DNA from 2 places in the Rhizobium sp. RAF56 genome. Region 2 is predicted to be linked to the other one. Evidence: predicted binding sites of a transcription regulator. Region 2 holds the regulator's gene; the other holds the start of a gene.
What was found. The regulator LexA, encoded in region 2, represses DNA repair genes until DNA is damaged. The targets are predictions, from matches to a motif close to TGTTCNNNNTGTGTTCNG.
Positions count from the first base shown of each region.

Region 1: a site for LexA is predicted at 3,202-3,219, ahead of dnaE (DNA polymerase III subunit alpha). Genes of this name have one in related genera too.

Region 1 is NZ_JBFRDU010000006.1:172,418-179,772, reverse strand. It holds gene proS (proline--tRNA ligase) at 1-899, shown strand, start outside; gene AB4048_RS07285 (lipoprotein-releasing ABC transporter permease subunit) at 918-2,237, shown strand; gene AB4048_RS07280 (ABC transporter ATP-binding protein) at 2,250-2,936, shown strand; gene dnaE (DNA polymerase III subunit alpha) at 3,449-6,940, shown strand; gene AB4048_RS07270 (L,D-transpeptidase family protein) at 6,965-7,355, opposite strand, start outside.
Region 2 is NZ_JBFRDU010000003.1:99,601-106,955, forward strand. It holds gene kdsA (3-deoxy-8-phosphooctulonate synthase) at 1-653, opposite strand, end outside; gene AB4048_RS03730 (VOC family protein) at 650-1,537, opposite strand; gene lexA (transcriptional repressor LexA) at 1,853-2,569, shown strand; gene AB4048_RS03740 (ComEC/Rec2 family competence protein) at 2,563-4,989, opposite strand; gene gltA (citrate synthase) at 5,283-6,572, shown strand; gene lpxB (lipid-A-disaccharide synthase) at 6,600-7,355, opposite strand, start outside.

The DNA of each region.
Region 1 (7,355 bases), on a different contig from region 2:
AGATCCGTCCGCGCTTCGGCACGATGCGCTCGCGCGAGTTCCTGATGAAGGACGCCTATTCCTTCGATCTCACGCGCGAGGGTGCGGAGCATTCCTATAACAAGATGTTCACGGCCTATCTGCGTACTTTCTCGCGGCTTGGGCTGCGCGCGATCCCGATGCGCGCCGATACCGGTCCGATCGGCGGCAATCTCAGCCACGAATTCATCATCCTTGCCGATACCGGCGAATCCGAAGTCTTCTGCCACAAGGATTTTGTCAATTTCGACATTCCCGCGGTCGACACGGATTTCGACGATGTGGCCGGCTTGAAGAAAGTTTTCGATCAGTGGACTTCGGTCTACGCGGCCACATCAGAGATGCATGAGGAAGCGGCCTTCAATGCCATTCCCGAAGGCGAGCGCCTTTCGGCACGCGGCATCGAGGTTGGCCACATCTTCTATTTCGGCACGAAATACTCCGAGCCGATGGGTGCCAAGGTCCAAGGTCCTGACGGCAAGGAACATTTCGTCCACATGGGTTCCTACGGTATCGGCCCCACGCGCCTTGTTCCCGCCATCATCGAAGCATCGCATGACGAGAACGGAATCATCTGGCCGGATTCGGTCGCGCCGTTCGATGTGGTGGTGATCAACATGAAGGCCGGCGACGAAGCCTGTGATGCGGCTTGCGAGACGCTTTACGGAGCGCTCTCGAAGTCCGGCAAGGACGTGCTGTTCGACGACCGCGACGAGCGGGCGGGCACGAAGTTCGCGACCGCCGATCTCATCGGCGTTCCCGTGCAGATCATCGTCGGCCCGCGCTCGATCGCGAGCGGCGAGGTGGAAATCAAGGACCGCAAGACCGGCGCACGCGAGACGGTGACGGTGGAAGCGGCAATCAACCGGCTCGCGGGCTGATCTAGGAATGGTGCGGCAATGGCGGTAAGCAACGCGGCAGAGGACCAGCAGGAAAAGCCCTCCGGCGCGGGCCTGTCCGCTTCGGCGCGCCCCTTTTCCAGGTTCGAACGCATGGTCGCCTGGCGCTATCTGCGAGCCCGGCGCAAGGAGACCTTCATCTCGGTGATCGCCGGCTTTTCCTTCGTCGGCATCATGCTCGGCGTCGCGACGCTGATCGTCGTCATGGCGGTGATGAATGGTTTCCGCACGGAGCTCATCACCCGCATTCTCGGCATGAACGGCCACGTCATCGTGCAGCCGATCGATGCGCCGCTGAACGACTACGCGGCGCTGACCGATAAGTTCGCCGTCGTGCCCGGTGTGACGATGGCGATACCGTTGGTGGAAGGCGAGACGCTCGCCTCCGGGCATGGAGGCGCTGGCACCGGCGCGCTGGTCAAGGGGATGCGCGCCGACGACCTCACCAAGCTCAAGACCATTTCCGGCAACATAAAGAGCGGCGATATGGTTGGGTTCGCCGCAGGTACCGGCGTTCTCATCGGCACGCGGATGGCCCAGCAGCTGGGCCTTGCCGCCGGCGACCAGATCACGCTGATCGCGCCGGACGGCGACATCACCCCCTTCGGCGTCAACCCGCGCGTCAAGACCTACACTGTCTCGGGCATCTTCGAGATCGGCATGTCGGAGTATGATGCCTCGATCATCTTCATGCCTCTGGAGGAGGCGCAGCTCTATTTCAACGCCCCTGGCATAGTGCAGTCGATCGAACTCTTCATCAGCCATCCCGACGACGTCGATCAGATCAGGCCGAAGATCGAGGCCGCGGCCGGGCGTCAGGTCTTCCTGACCGACTGGCGCCAGCGCAACGAGACGTTCTTCTCGGCGCTCCAGGTCGAGCGAAACGTCATGTTCATGATCCTGACGCTGATCGTCCTCGTGGCGGCGTTGAACATCATCTCCGGGCTGATCATGCTGGTGAAGGACAAGGGCAGCGACATCGCGATCCTCAAGACCATGGGCGCAAGCTCCGGCGCAATCATGCGCATCTTCTTCATGACCGGGGCGGCGATAGGTATCGTCGGCACGTTTGCGGGCGTGCTGCTCGGCGTCCTCGTCTGCGTCAACATCGAGTCGATCCGTCAATTCTTCTCCTGGGTTTCGGGCACGATGCTGTTCGATCCGGAACTCTATTTCCTCAGCCAACTGCCGGCCGAAATGAGCATGCGCGAGACTGTTTCCGTGGTTGCCATGGCGCTGACGCTCTCCTTCATCGCCACCATCTTTCCGGCATGGCGCGCCTCCCGGCTCGATCCGGTGCAGGCCCTGCGCTACGAATAAGGATTTCTGCCGTTGAACAATCGCAATGTCGTTCTCAAGCTCACCGGCGTAGAGCGCCACTATGGGCAGGGCGAAACGCTGCTCTCGATCCTGAAGGGAGCCGACTTTTCGTTGCGCACCGGCGAGATCGTCGCGCTCGTCGCCCCGTCGGGAACCGGCAAGTCGACGCTTCTGCATGTCGCTGGACTGCTGGAGCACCCCGACGCCGGGGAGGTGACGATCAACGGGCAGAACTGCGAAAACCTCACCGACGAAAAACGCACGGCCATCCGCCGCAGCGACATCGGCTTCGTCTACCAGTTCCATCACCTCTTGCCGGAGTTTTCCGCGCTCGAAAATATCATGATGCCTCAACTGATAGCCGGCCTTCCGTGGGAAGAGGCGCGCGAGCGCGCGAGCGCGCTTCTCGACTATATGCGCATCGGCCATCGCGGTGACCATCGTCCGGCCGAACTCTCCGGCGGCGAACAGCAGCGCGTGGCGATCGCCCGCGCCGTCGCCAACGCGCCGCTGGTGCTGTTTGCCGACGAGCCGACCGGAAACCTTGATCCGGAAACGGCAGGCTATGTCTTCCAGGCGCTGGAGGCGCTGGTGCGCCAATCTGGCCTTGCGGCGCTGATTGCCACGCACAACCATGAGCTCGCCAGCCGAATGGACCGCCGGGTAACCATCGAAGACGGCAAGGTCGTGGAATTCTGAGCAGCTTCAGGGCAGTCTGCAGCGCGATGATCCGTCCCGATATAGCTCATCGCCGATAGCGGCTTTCGGTGCCACGGAAATAACCATCTAGATACCGGTCGCAGCCACATGGTATGCCCGCCGCGAGGATGACATTGCTCTCCTGCGCGCGCATAGATCTGCGAATTCGCTTCGATGAGGCTTTCGAATTCGCCTCCGTCCATTATTCGCCCCCTCGGCAGTGTTAACCATAGCTCAACGAAACTGTGTGGAACCATGTTGACAGCGGAACATATATCGAACAAAGTAAAAACATAAAAGCACAGGAGAGCCAAATGACTGACATAATCCGTGATATTGCAGCATTCACCTCCATCGTCATGTTCGTAGCCAGCTGCTCGCTGATCATGATGGCCATGTAATCGAACGGGGTCGCGGACTTATGACCGTGATCCACAGGCGGGACGCTGGACAGCGGCTCTCCAAACGCCGAAAATGCGGCCGATTCATCGGTGAACGCAGGAAGGCATCTCATGGCGGAAAAAGGTAGCGGCGCGGTCGGGCCGCTGGGGACTACTCCGCAGTTCGTCCACTTGCGCGTCCATTCCGCCTATTCGCTTCTCGAGGGTGCGCTACCGCTCAAGAAGATCCTTGCCAAGGCCACCGGCGACAGCCAGCCGGCGATCGCCATCACTGACACCAACAACCTTTTCGTTGCGCTGGAGTTTTCCCAGAAGGCGATGGAGGAGGGCTTGCAGCCGATCATCGGCTGTCAGGTGTCGATCGACATGGAAGACGGCGCCGAGACGGATCGGCGTGGTCAGCATATTCAGGCGAAGCTGCCCGCGATCGTGCTGCTTGCCGCCACCGACGCCGGATACGAGCGGCTCGTCGATCTCGTCAGCCGCGCCTATCTCGGCGGCGAAGACAATACTGCCATCAATATTCGCGCTTCGTGGCTCGCCGAGATCGGTACGGAGGGCATGATCGCGCTGACGGGTGCGGCCGGAGGTCCGGTCGATGTCGCATTGAAGGAAGGCCGGCCGGCGCAAGCCGCCTCGCGCCTTCTAGAACTGAAGCGGCTCTTCGGCGACAGGCTCTATGTCGAGCTGCAGCGCCACGCCACCTATGACCGCCGTCACGAACACAAGGTGATCTCGCTCGCATACGAGCACGATCTGCCGTTGGTCGCGACGAACGAGGCGTTTTTTCCGACCCGCGACGACTACGACGCCCATGATGCGCTGATGGCTGTGGCGCACAATGCCATCGTCTCGGACGACAGTCGTTTCCGCCTGTCGCCGGATCACTACCTGAAGAGCCGGGCCGACATGGCCAAGCTCTTCGCGGATCTGCCCGAGGCGCTCGAAAATACGGTCGAGATCGCGCACCGCTGCTCCTTCGTCCTGAATACGCGCAAGCCGATCCTGCCGCGCTTCACCGGCGGTAGTGCCGATCCGGAGGAGGCCGAGCGCGCCGAGGCAAGGGAACTGCGCGATCAGGCGGTGGAGGGTTTGAACCAGCGGCTCGCCACGCTCGGCATGGCGGCGGGCTACGAGGAACAGGAATATCGCGACCGGCTGGAGTTTGAACTCAGCGTCATCGAGCGCATGAAGTTCCCCGGCTACTTCCTGATCGTTGCCGACTTCATCAAATGGGCCAAGCAGCAAGATATTCCCGTCGGGCCGGGTCGCGGATCGGGGGCAGGGTCGCTGGTCGCCTATGCGCTGACGATCACCGACGTCGATCCCTTGCGTTTTTCGCTGCTCTTCGAGCGCTTCCTCAATCCGGAACGCGTCTCGATGCCCGACTTCGATATCGACTTCTGCCAGGATCGCCGCGAGGAGGTGATCCGCTACGTCCAGAAAAAGTATGGCCGCGAGCAGGTGGCGCAGATCATCACTTTCGGTTCGTTGCAGGCGCGCGCAGCACTTCGCGACGTCGGCCGCGTGCTGGAAATGCCCTATGGCCAGGTCGACAAGATCTGCAAGCTGGTTCCGAACAATCCCGCCAATCCGACGCCGCTCTATAAGGCAATCGAGGAGGAGCCCAAACTGCGGGAAGAGGCGGAGAGGGAGCCGGTGGTCGCCCGCCTGCTCGACATCGCCCAGAAGATCGAAGGGCTTTACCGTCACGCCTCGACCCACGCCGCCGGCATCGTCATCGGCGACCGGCCGCTGTCGAAGCTTGTGCCGATGTACCGCGATCCGCGCTCCGACATGCCGGTCACGCAGTTCAACATGAAGTGGGTCGAGCAGGCGGGGTTGGTGAAGTTCGACTTCCTCGGTCTGAAAACGCTGACGGTGTTGAAGGTCGCCGTCGATTTCGTCGCCAAGCGCGGGATCAGCATCGATCTCGCCGGCATCCCGCTCGACGATAAAAAGACCTACGAGATGCTGTCGCGGGGCGAAACGGTCGGCGTGTTCCAGGTGGAAAGTGCCGGCATGCGCAAGGCCCTGATCGGCATGCGACCGGACTGCATCGAGGACATTATCGCGCTCGTCGCGCTCTATCGTCCCGGCCCGATGGAAAACATCCCTGTCTATAACGCCCGCAAGCATGGGGAAGAGGAGCTGGAGTCGATCCACCCGACGATCGACCATCTGCTCAAGGAGACCCAAGGGGTTATCGTCTACCAGGAACAGGTGATGCAGATCGCGCAGGTGCTCTCGGGCTATTCGCTCGGCGAGGCTGATCTATTGCGCCGCGCCATGGGTAAGAAGATCAAGGAGGAGATGGACAAGCAGCGTGCCCGCTTCGTCGACGGCGCGGTGGCCAACGGCGTGGCCAAGGGCCAGGCCGACGTCATCTTCGACCTTCTGGCCAAGTTCGCCAACTACGGCTTCAACAAGTCGCACGCGGCGGCCTACGCGATCGTCTCCTACCAGACCGCCTATATGAAGGCGCACTACCCGGTGGAGTTCCTGGCGGCGTCGATGACCCTCGACATGGCGAACACCGAAAAGGTCAACGACTTCCGCCAGGACGCCAAGCGGCTCGGCATCGAGGTGATCGCGCCTTCGGTCCAGACCTCCTACCGGCATTTCGAAACCGGGGGAAACCGCATCTACTACGCTCTTGCTGCACTCAAGGGCGTCGGCGAATCCGCCGTGGAGCATATCGTCGAGGTCAGGGGAGATCGGCCGTTTGCGAGCCTGGAGGATTTCTGCCTGCGCGTCGATCCGAAGCAGGTGAACCGTCGCGTGCTGGAGAGCTTGATCTTCGCCGGCGCCTTCGATTGCTTCGGAACCGACCGGGCGCAGTTGATCGGCGGGCTCGATCGTATCATGGGCTATGCGCAGCTGGCGCAGGAGAACAAGCGCAGCGGCCAGTCCGACATGTTCGGTTCCGGCTCTGGGTCCGGGCCGGAGCGCATTTCCCTTCCGCCCTTCACCCCTTGGCTTGCTTCCGAGCGACTGTTGCGCGAATTCCAGGTCCTCGGTTTCTACCTGACCGCCCATCCCCTCGACAGCTACGATTCGATCCTGAAGAAGATGCGGGTGCAGACATTCGCGGACTTCTCCGCGGCGGTGAAGCAGGGCGCGAGCAACGCGCGGCTCGCTGGCACCGTGATCTCCAAACAGGAGCGCAAGACGCGCACCGGCAACAAGATGGGCATTATCGTCTTTTCGGATTCGTCCGGCCAGTTCGAGGCTGTGTTGTTCTCCGAATTGTTGAACCAGTATCGCGATGTGCTGGAGCCGGGTAAATCCTTCATCATCATTGCGGCAGGCGAGGAGCGGCCTGAGGGCGTCAGCCTTCGGCTGCAATCGGTTCAGTCGCTTGAGGAAAAGTCTCTGCAGATGCAGAAGGCGCTGCGCGTCTATGTCCGCGATTCCGGCCCGCTCAAGATGGTCTCGGCCCATCTCAATACCAAGGGCGACGGGCTCGTTTCCTTCATCGTCATCAAGGAAGAAGGCAAGCGCGAGGTAGAGGTGGCGTTGCCGGAGAAATACCGGATCACGCCGGAGATCGCCGCAGCACTTCGCACGGCGCCGGGCGTCATCGACGTCGAGTTGGTTTGACGAGCGTGGCTTGCGCGGAAGGGCTCAGCCGCCCCCGGCGGCGCGCCTGATGATGGTGATGAAATCCGTGCCGTTTCCGGTTTCAGCGCCGATGCCCGTGTCGGAGATGATGAGCGACGAGCCGGTGTCCAGAATACCCTCGATGCGCTGGCGCGCGTCGTCGGGAATGGTGATGCGGGCGAGCGCGCGATCGGCGGCGTCGTAGGATTGCGATTGCGCCTCGCTTTTGATTCCGAGCCGTTTTTTTGCCGGGGTCGACAGGTCGTTTTCCAGCGTCACACCGTACCATTCGGCCCTGCCGCTCACATGATCGACGGCGTGCGCGCTGAAGAAATGCGTGCCGAGCGCTTCCTCCGGCTGCGCGATGATGGCGGGCGCCTCAAAGAGCGGCGCGAAGTCCTGGCGGACCATGATT
Region 2 (7,355 bases):
GAACCGCCCTGGCCTCCCGGCTGCTGCACGGAATGGGTGGCATCGAAGATTACCGGAGCAACCATTGCCGCCATGATCGGCAGCGATCGCATGTCGGACACCAGGGTATTGTATCCAAACGACGCGCCACGCTCGCAAAGCAGAATGTTCGGATTGCCGCTTGCATTGAGCTTTTCGAGGACATTCTTCATGTCCCACGGGGCGAGAAACTGGCCCTTCTTGACGTTGATCACGCGACCGGTCTTGGCGGCGGCAACCAACAAATCGGTCTGGCGGGACAAAAACGCGGGTATCTGCAGCACGTCCACGGTCTTGGCGACGACGGCGCATTGCTCTTCGGTGTGGATATCGCTCAAGACCGGAAAGCCGAACTCCTTTTTCAGATCGGCGAAGATTTCCATGGCACTATCGAGCCCGATACCGCGCTTGCCCGATAGCGATGTGCGGTTCGCCTTGTCGTAAGACGCCTTGTAGACCAGACCGATCCCCAGCTTGCCGCAGAGTTCGCTAAGCGCACCTGCCATCATGAAGGAGTGATCCCGGCTCTCCATCTGGCAGGGACCTGCAATCAGCGAAAGCTTGCCGCTGTTCGAAAACAGAACGCGAGAAGCGCCCTCGCCTGCGACGACTTCGGAATTTGTCGGATGGCTCATTGTGTCTCCTCGAAAGCAAACAGAGCGCCCTGGCCGAGCGCTGCCTTGATGACGATGCGATTGCCCGCGCGCGTGTGGGTCACGCCGTTAGCAGTCAAATGCGCCGCTGTCACGGAAAGATCGCGGACGCGAAAGAGAATCGCCCTTGCGCGCAAACCCGGGTCCGTCTGGGCGATCCTGAGATCATAGAAGGCTTCGAGCGCTTGCGGCGTCATGACGGCCAGGCGAACGTTTGCCGTCTGAACCGACAGCCCGAATGAATGTTCTTGAACCTTGGCGCCGCCGCAGGCCTGCGAGAGGAAGCCGGCAAAGGCTTTAGGATCCCGAGTGGAAAGCGTTACCTCGGCCATGCCGGTGGTGCCGTTGGCATGCCGCTCCAGCGCACTGCGGTCCGACGGAAGAGGATTGGTCCGCTCGCAGCAAAAAGCAAGGAAATCAGGCGCGCGCAGGTCCGCGGCAAAGGCTAAGCGAAAGCCCGCCACCGATTGCGTCTCGTCGGGCATGCGCACTGGCCGCGAAAACTCGAGCAGCCGGCCGGCCGAAATCGCATTTGCACGAAATCGCTTGTCGTCGGCCGCTGCGTCGGCCGTACCGAACGCAATGGCGGAGAAGCCCTCTTCCCCTTGCCGGAACCGAAAAGCCAGGTCGCGCGCCGTAAAAACGTTACCTTCGGCAGCGCTCGCCACGGTTCGCTCGTGATCGGCAACGCCGAGCGGCTCAAGATAAGTCTGGTCGGCGAGGAATACGCAGGCGTTTTCCGTTCCGAAGGGATGAAGCGCGTCGGCTGCGACCGTAAAGCCAAGCTTACCCAGCCTCTCGCGCGCCGAGGCAATGCTCATTGTCGGCAACACCAGATGGTCAAGCGGATGTGGCGACGAGCTCATGCCCTGCTCCCTCAATCGTCTTCCTCAAGCCTTCACGTGTGGTAGCGTTTGCGCCTTTCCGCGACCCGTTTCAAGCCCAAAGGCTGCGGTGGCAACACCGATACTCCGAATCGGATTGATGACTTGCCCGCCAAGATTTCTGACCGCGTGTGCCAAGAGACCGCGAGAAACGCCCGCAGGCGGCACCAATCGAGCATGCGAAGGTGAAATTCATCATCAGCGCGACCATCTTCACGAAAATTTAAGCACTTGCGGAACACATATGGAACATATAGTGTCCGTTCTGGATTTGTTTCACGATTGGGGCCTCATACAATGTTGACTCGCAAGCAGCAGGAACTGCTACTTTTCATTCACGAGCGAATGAAGGAATCCGGCATACCTCCCTCTTTCGATGAAATGAAAGACGCCCTCGACCTGGCGTCTAAGTCCGGTATCCATCGGCTCATTACCGCGCTCGAGGAGCGCGGTTTCATTAGGCGGCTTCCGAACCGGGCCCGAGCGCTCGAAGTCATCAAGCTGCCTGAGGCCTACAGCCCCAGCATGCAGCCGCGGCGCGGGTTTTCGCCGAGCGTCATCGAGGGAAGCCTCGGAAAGCCGCAGCCGGTAGCGCCCGCCGCGACAAAAACCGCCGACAACGGCAACAATTCGGTTTCCGTTCCGGTGATGGGACGGATCGCAGCCGGCGTGCCGATCTCGGCCATACAGAACAACACCCATGATATCGCCATACCCGCCGACATGTTGGGCTCCGGTGAACATTACGCGCTGGAGGTCAAAGGCGATTCGATGATCGAGGCCGGGATCTTCGATGGCGACACGGTGATCATTCGCAATGGCTCCACCGCCAATCCCGGCGATATCGTCGTGGCTCTCGTGGACGACGAAGAGGCTACGTTGAAGCGCTTCCGACGCAAGGGTGCCTCAATTGCACTCGAGGCCGCCAATCCGGCTTATGAGACCCGCATCTTTGGGCCGGACCGCGTGAAAGTTCAGGGCAAGCTGGTAGGGCTCATTCGCCGTTATCACTGAGCGGTGAAATCGGGGTCCGTCTTGAACGTTCCCGAACGCCAGTCATAGGCTCGGTGGATGTTCCAGGCTCTCGCGATTCCATCGAATGCTGTCGTGGCGATGGGGTTTCCCGAGCCGACATCGATTTCCACCGATCCCGAGCGTCTTAGGCTCGTGGCGCTGAAAATCCGGGCGCCGGTGCGGCAACGGTCCAGTTTCAATCTCGCCGGGGTGACGACGATATCGGCGGTATCACAGGCAGGACCGAGATAGGCGGCTTGGTTGATGGTGATCAATATCTGTGCATTCGACAGCAGTGCGGCGCACCACTCCCGTCCGTTGCAGGCAAACCCGCCATCTGGGACCACATCCAGCGCCCGCTCCATTTCCTGACGGACGATTTGCCGTTGCGCGGCATCCAGCGCGACCCGACCCTGGCGCTTGCTGGCACGCGGAAGAGCAAACATGTCCCCGAGCATGCGTGGTGGCTGCCACGCATCGATTGCCAGCGCACGCTGCCACTGCTCGAAAATGAAATCCGGCGGCCGTTCCCGATTGGGCGCCAGGCGGCCATCTCGCCAGAGCGCAACCAGGTCGCCGTCCTCCGCGATCATCACATCGGGAGGCGGCCGGCCGGGTATTGCAGCGGATAGTGTGACGACGGCAACGATGAGCAGCACTCCAATGTGCCGGAGGCGCGTCCGCAGAAGCCCCATCAGGAGGATGCCGGCAACGACGGCGGGGAACAGCCAGGGCGGCAGCCGGGCGAACGGCACGTTCCCGCCCCAGGCTGCGACGGTCTTCGCGATCGCAATCACCGCATCGAGGCCCAAGCCGGTGATCTTCCAAGGTACGGCATCCAAGCCAAAGGGCATCAATAGCATCGCCAGCATGCCGACCGGCATGACGATGACGGAGACGATCGGCATCGCCGCCAGATTGGCAACAAGGCCGTATGTCGCCAGCCGGTGAAAATGCTCGATGGAGAAGATCGCCGTGGAGGCCCCGCCGATGAGCGAGGTCATCGCAATTCCGGCAAAGAAGCGCCCGGCCGCTTTGATCGGCCAAGGGGTTGGCAACGGAATGATCGTGCGCTCGCGACTGGCCCGCCTTGTCCAAAGCCTGTAGCCGGAGACGAGGGCGAGCGTCGCGGCAAAGGACATTTGAAAGCTCGCCCCGAGCACCTCCGACGGCGATAGCGCCAGGATGACGATTGCTGACAGCGCAACGTTTCGCAGACTGACGGATGGCCGGTCGAGCAGGACCGCCACCAGCATGATCGCCATCATCACAAAGGCGCGCTCGGCCGAAACGCCGAATCCGGAAATGAGATAGTAGGCGGTCACCGTCATAAGTGCGCCAACGGCCGCGAACTTCTTGATCGGACGCGCCTGCGCCACTCCCGCGAAGAGACTGAGCGCGTGGCGCAAGCCGACGTAGAAAATGCCGGCCGAGAGCGCCATGTTCAGCCCCGATATGGCGATGATATGCGCTAGCCCGGAGACCCGCAGCGCATCGATCGTCTCCGGCGAGATGGCGCGCCGCTCGTCGTTGACCAGCGAGGCGGCAAACGCGCCGGTGTCGCCCGGCAGGATGGCGCGGATGCGATCTCCGATCCGTTCGCGCAGGGTCGTCAGTTTCCGTTCGAGGCTTGCGACAAGCGTCGCGTCCTCCATGTCTCCGTCTGGAGACATCCTCTGTGGCAATCCGTAGAAGAAGCCATTTGCGCCGATGCCGTCGAAATAGGCGTCGAAGGCAAAGTCGTGGAGATTGGGCAAAGCAGGGCCGGCAGGTGGAATGAGGCGCGCCCTGCCCCGTACGATATCTCCGGGAACGAAGGGTTCCTGCTTTCCCCGCGCAAGGACCGCGACGCGCGACGGCGAACGTCTCAGCGCCGGCGCCTCCGTCGCCGTGACGGCAACGAGATAGCGCCAACGGCCGCGATCGTCGATCTCGCGGCGCTCGACACGCCCGGTGATCGTGGTCGTGACCGGAACGTCCAGCATGAAAGTTCCCGTTCGCCAGGTTTGCCATTGGGCAAGGAGCATGCCGACAAGCACCAGCATCGCGGCGAACAAAAGGTGGCGCGAAACGGCGCTGGCTTGCCTTTTCACGGCAAGGCTCGCGGCTGAGATCACAACTCCCATGACGATCGCGGCGGTCGGAGGATCGTTGCCGGACTTGAACCAGATGATCGCGCCGCAGCCCATATAGACTGGCGCGAAAAGCAAGGCGCGCCCATGCGCGGCTTCTTCCTGCAATAGCAGGGCAAGTGCTTCGGAAAACGCCGCTCGCGCCAGACGAGCCCTACTTGCCAGCGGCACACGGTCCTGCGTGCGGACCCCGCGTTCCAAGGGAACGGTCAGCGCTGACCCGCCTGTCCTCGGCGGCGGCAGGTTGAAGCTCGTTACCTGCCTGTCTCGCGCTTCGGTGTCGGGCATAGCCGCTGTCAGTCGATGTTCAAGATCCCTAGAAACTTGCAACTATTGATCGAAATTTTCAACAAAAATCGATTGGGTCACCGGTTCGATAAAAGCCTTTCCCAACCGCCGCGACGCTGCTTGTCCATCCTCTCGGAAGAGCAGATATTGCAGTGCCCAAAAGTTGATGACGCGATGCACAAATAGGCGCCACGGTAACTTGGCATTAGCTTCGTGATCATATAGCAATCGGTGGACGCTTAACCATTTGGCGCTTTTTGTGGCGCCAACCCGCCAAATCTTGGAGGATCAGCATGACGGAACAAAGCGCGAAACTACTGTGGGGCGACACGTCGGTGGACTTGCCTGTGAAGGCCGGCACCATCGGCCCCAGTGTCATTGATATTGGCGCCCTTTATAAGCACACCTCTTCTTTCACTTACGATCCTGGCTTTACGTCGACAGCTGCCTGCGAATCCAAGATCACCTACATCGACGGCGACGAGGGCATTCTGCTGCATCGCGGCTATCCCATCGAACAGCTGGCCGAGCATGGCGACTTCCTGGAGGTCTGCTATCTCCTCCTTTATGGAGATCTCCCGACCGCCGCGCAGAAGAAGGACTTCGACCATCGCGTCACGCACCACACTATGGTGCATGAACAAATGTCGCGCTTCTTCACCGGCTTCCGCCGCGATGCGCATCCGATGGCCGTCATGTGCGGCTGCGTCGGCGCGCTTTCGGCCTTCTACCACGACTCCACCGATATCACCGATCCGCATCAGCGCATGGTTGCCAGCCTGAGAATGATCGCGAAGATGCCGACGCTGGCGGCGATGGCCTACAAGTACCATATCGGCCAGCCTTTCGTTTATCCGCGCAACAATCTCGACTACGCGTCCAACTTCTTGCACATGTGTTTCGCGGTGCCTTGCGAGGACTATGTGGTCAATCCGGTTCTGGCGCGCGCGATGGACCGTATCTTCATCCTGCACGCCGATCACGAACAGAACGCCTCTACGTCGACGGTCCGTCTCGCCGGTTCCTCCGGTGCCAACCCGTTTGCCTGCATCGCAGCCGGCATTGCCTGCCTTTGGGGCCCGGCTCATGGCGGCGCCAACGAAGCGGCGCTGAACATGCTCACCGAAATCGGCTCGGTCGACCGAATTCCGGAATACATCGCCCGCGCCAAGGACAAGAACGACCCGTTCCGCCTGATGGGCTTCGGTCATCGCGTCTACAAGAACTACGATCCGCGCGCCAAGATCATGCAGCGCACCACGCATGAGGTGCTCGGCGAGCTTGGCATCAAGGACGATCCGCTGCTCGACGTTGCCATGGAACTTGAGCGTATCGCGTTGACGGACGAGTATTTCATCGAGAAGAAGCTTTATCCGAACATCGACTTCTACTCCGGCATCACGCTGAAGGCGCTCGGCTTCCCCACCACCATGTTCACCGTGCTGTTCGCTCTTGCCCGCACCGTCGGCTGGATCGCGCAGTGGGCGGAAATGATCGAGGACCCGCATCAGCGCATCGGCCGTCCGCGCCAGCTCTACACCGGCGAGCCGAAGCGCGAGTACTTGCCCGTATCGAAGCGCTAAACCGCTCTGAGACAACAAAAAACCCGGTCAGAAACGACCGGGTTTTTTTCTTGCCAGCAGGTCCAGCAGGATGGCCGCCGCGTGTTCGCCCGGCGGCGTTTTCGTCTGCATCCGCTCCCACACCAGGTCGAAGCCATCAAGCATCGCCTTGCGCTGCAGGCTATCCTGCGAGAGGCGTTCGAGCCAGCGGGCAAGCACGCCGGGGCGCACCATCTCGTTGATCTGCTCCGGGACGACGATATAGTCCGCGATCAGGTTGGGAAGCGCGGCCGTCCAAGCTTTAATCCGCTTGTGGATGAGCTTGACAATCCAGTCGGTGCTGTATGTCGAAATGACCGGAACGCCGGCAAGCGCAAGCTCCAGCAGCACGGTGCCCGAGGCGGCAACCGCCGCGTCGCCCTCGGCAAAAGCCGCCCATTTGGCTTCCTGACCCACCACGATTTCCGGCCTGATGGTCCAATGCGCCGTCAGGCTCCGTACCAGTTCTGCCCGGTGCGGAACGGTCGGCAACAAATAGCGGACGCGATTGTCGCGCCGGGTCAGCTCTTCGACCGTTTTCTCGAACGCCGGAAGCAGCCGATTGATCTCCGCCCCCCGAGAACCCGGCAACAGCAAGATGGTACGTTCGCCGCCCGCCGGATCAAAACCGCGGCGCGACCGCTCGAGACGGGTTGCGATTACATTCTTGTCCGTCGCCAAGCGGTGGCCGACATAGGTCGTTGGCGGACCGCCGAGGCGCGCCATGAAATCCGGCTCGAACGGCAGCACGGCAAGCACATGGTC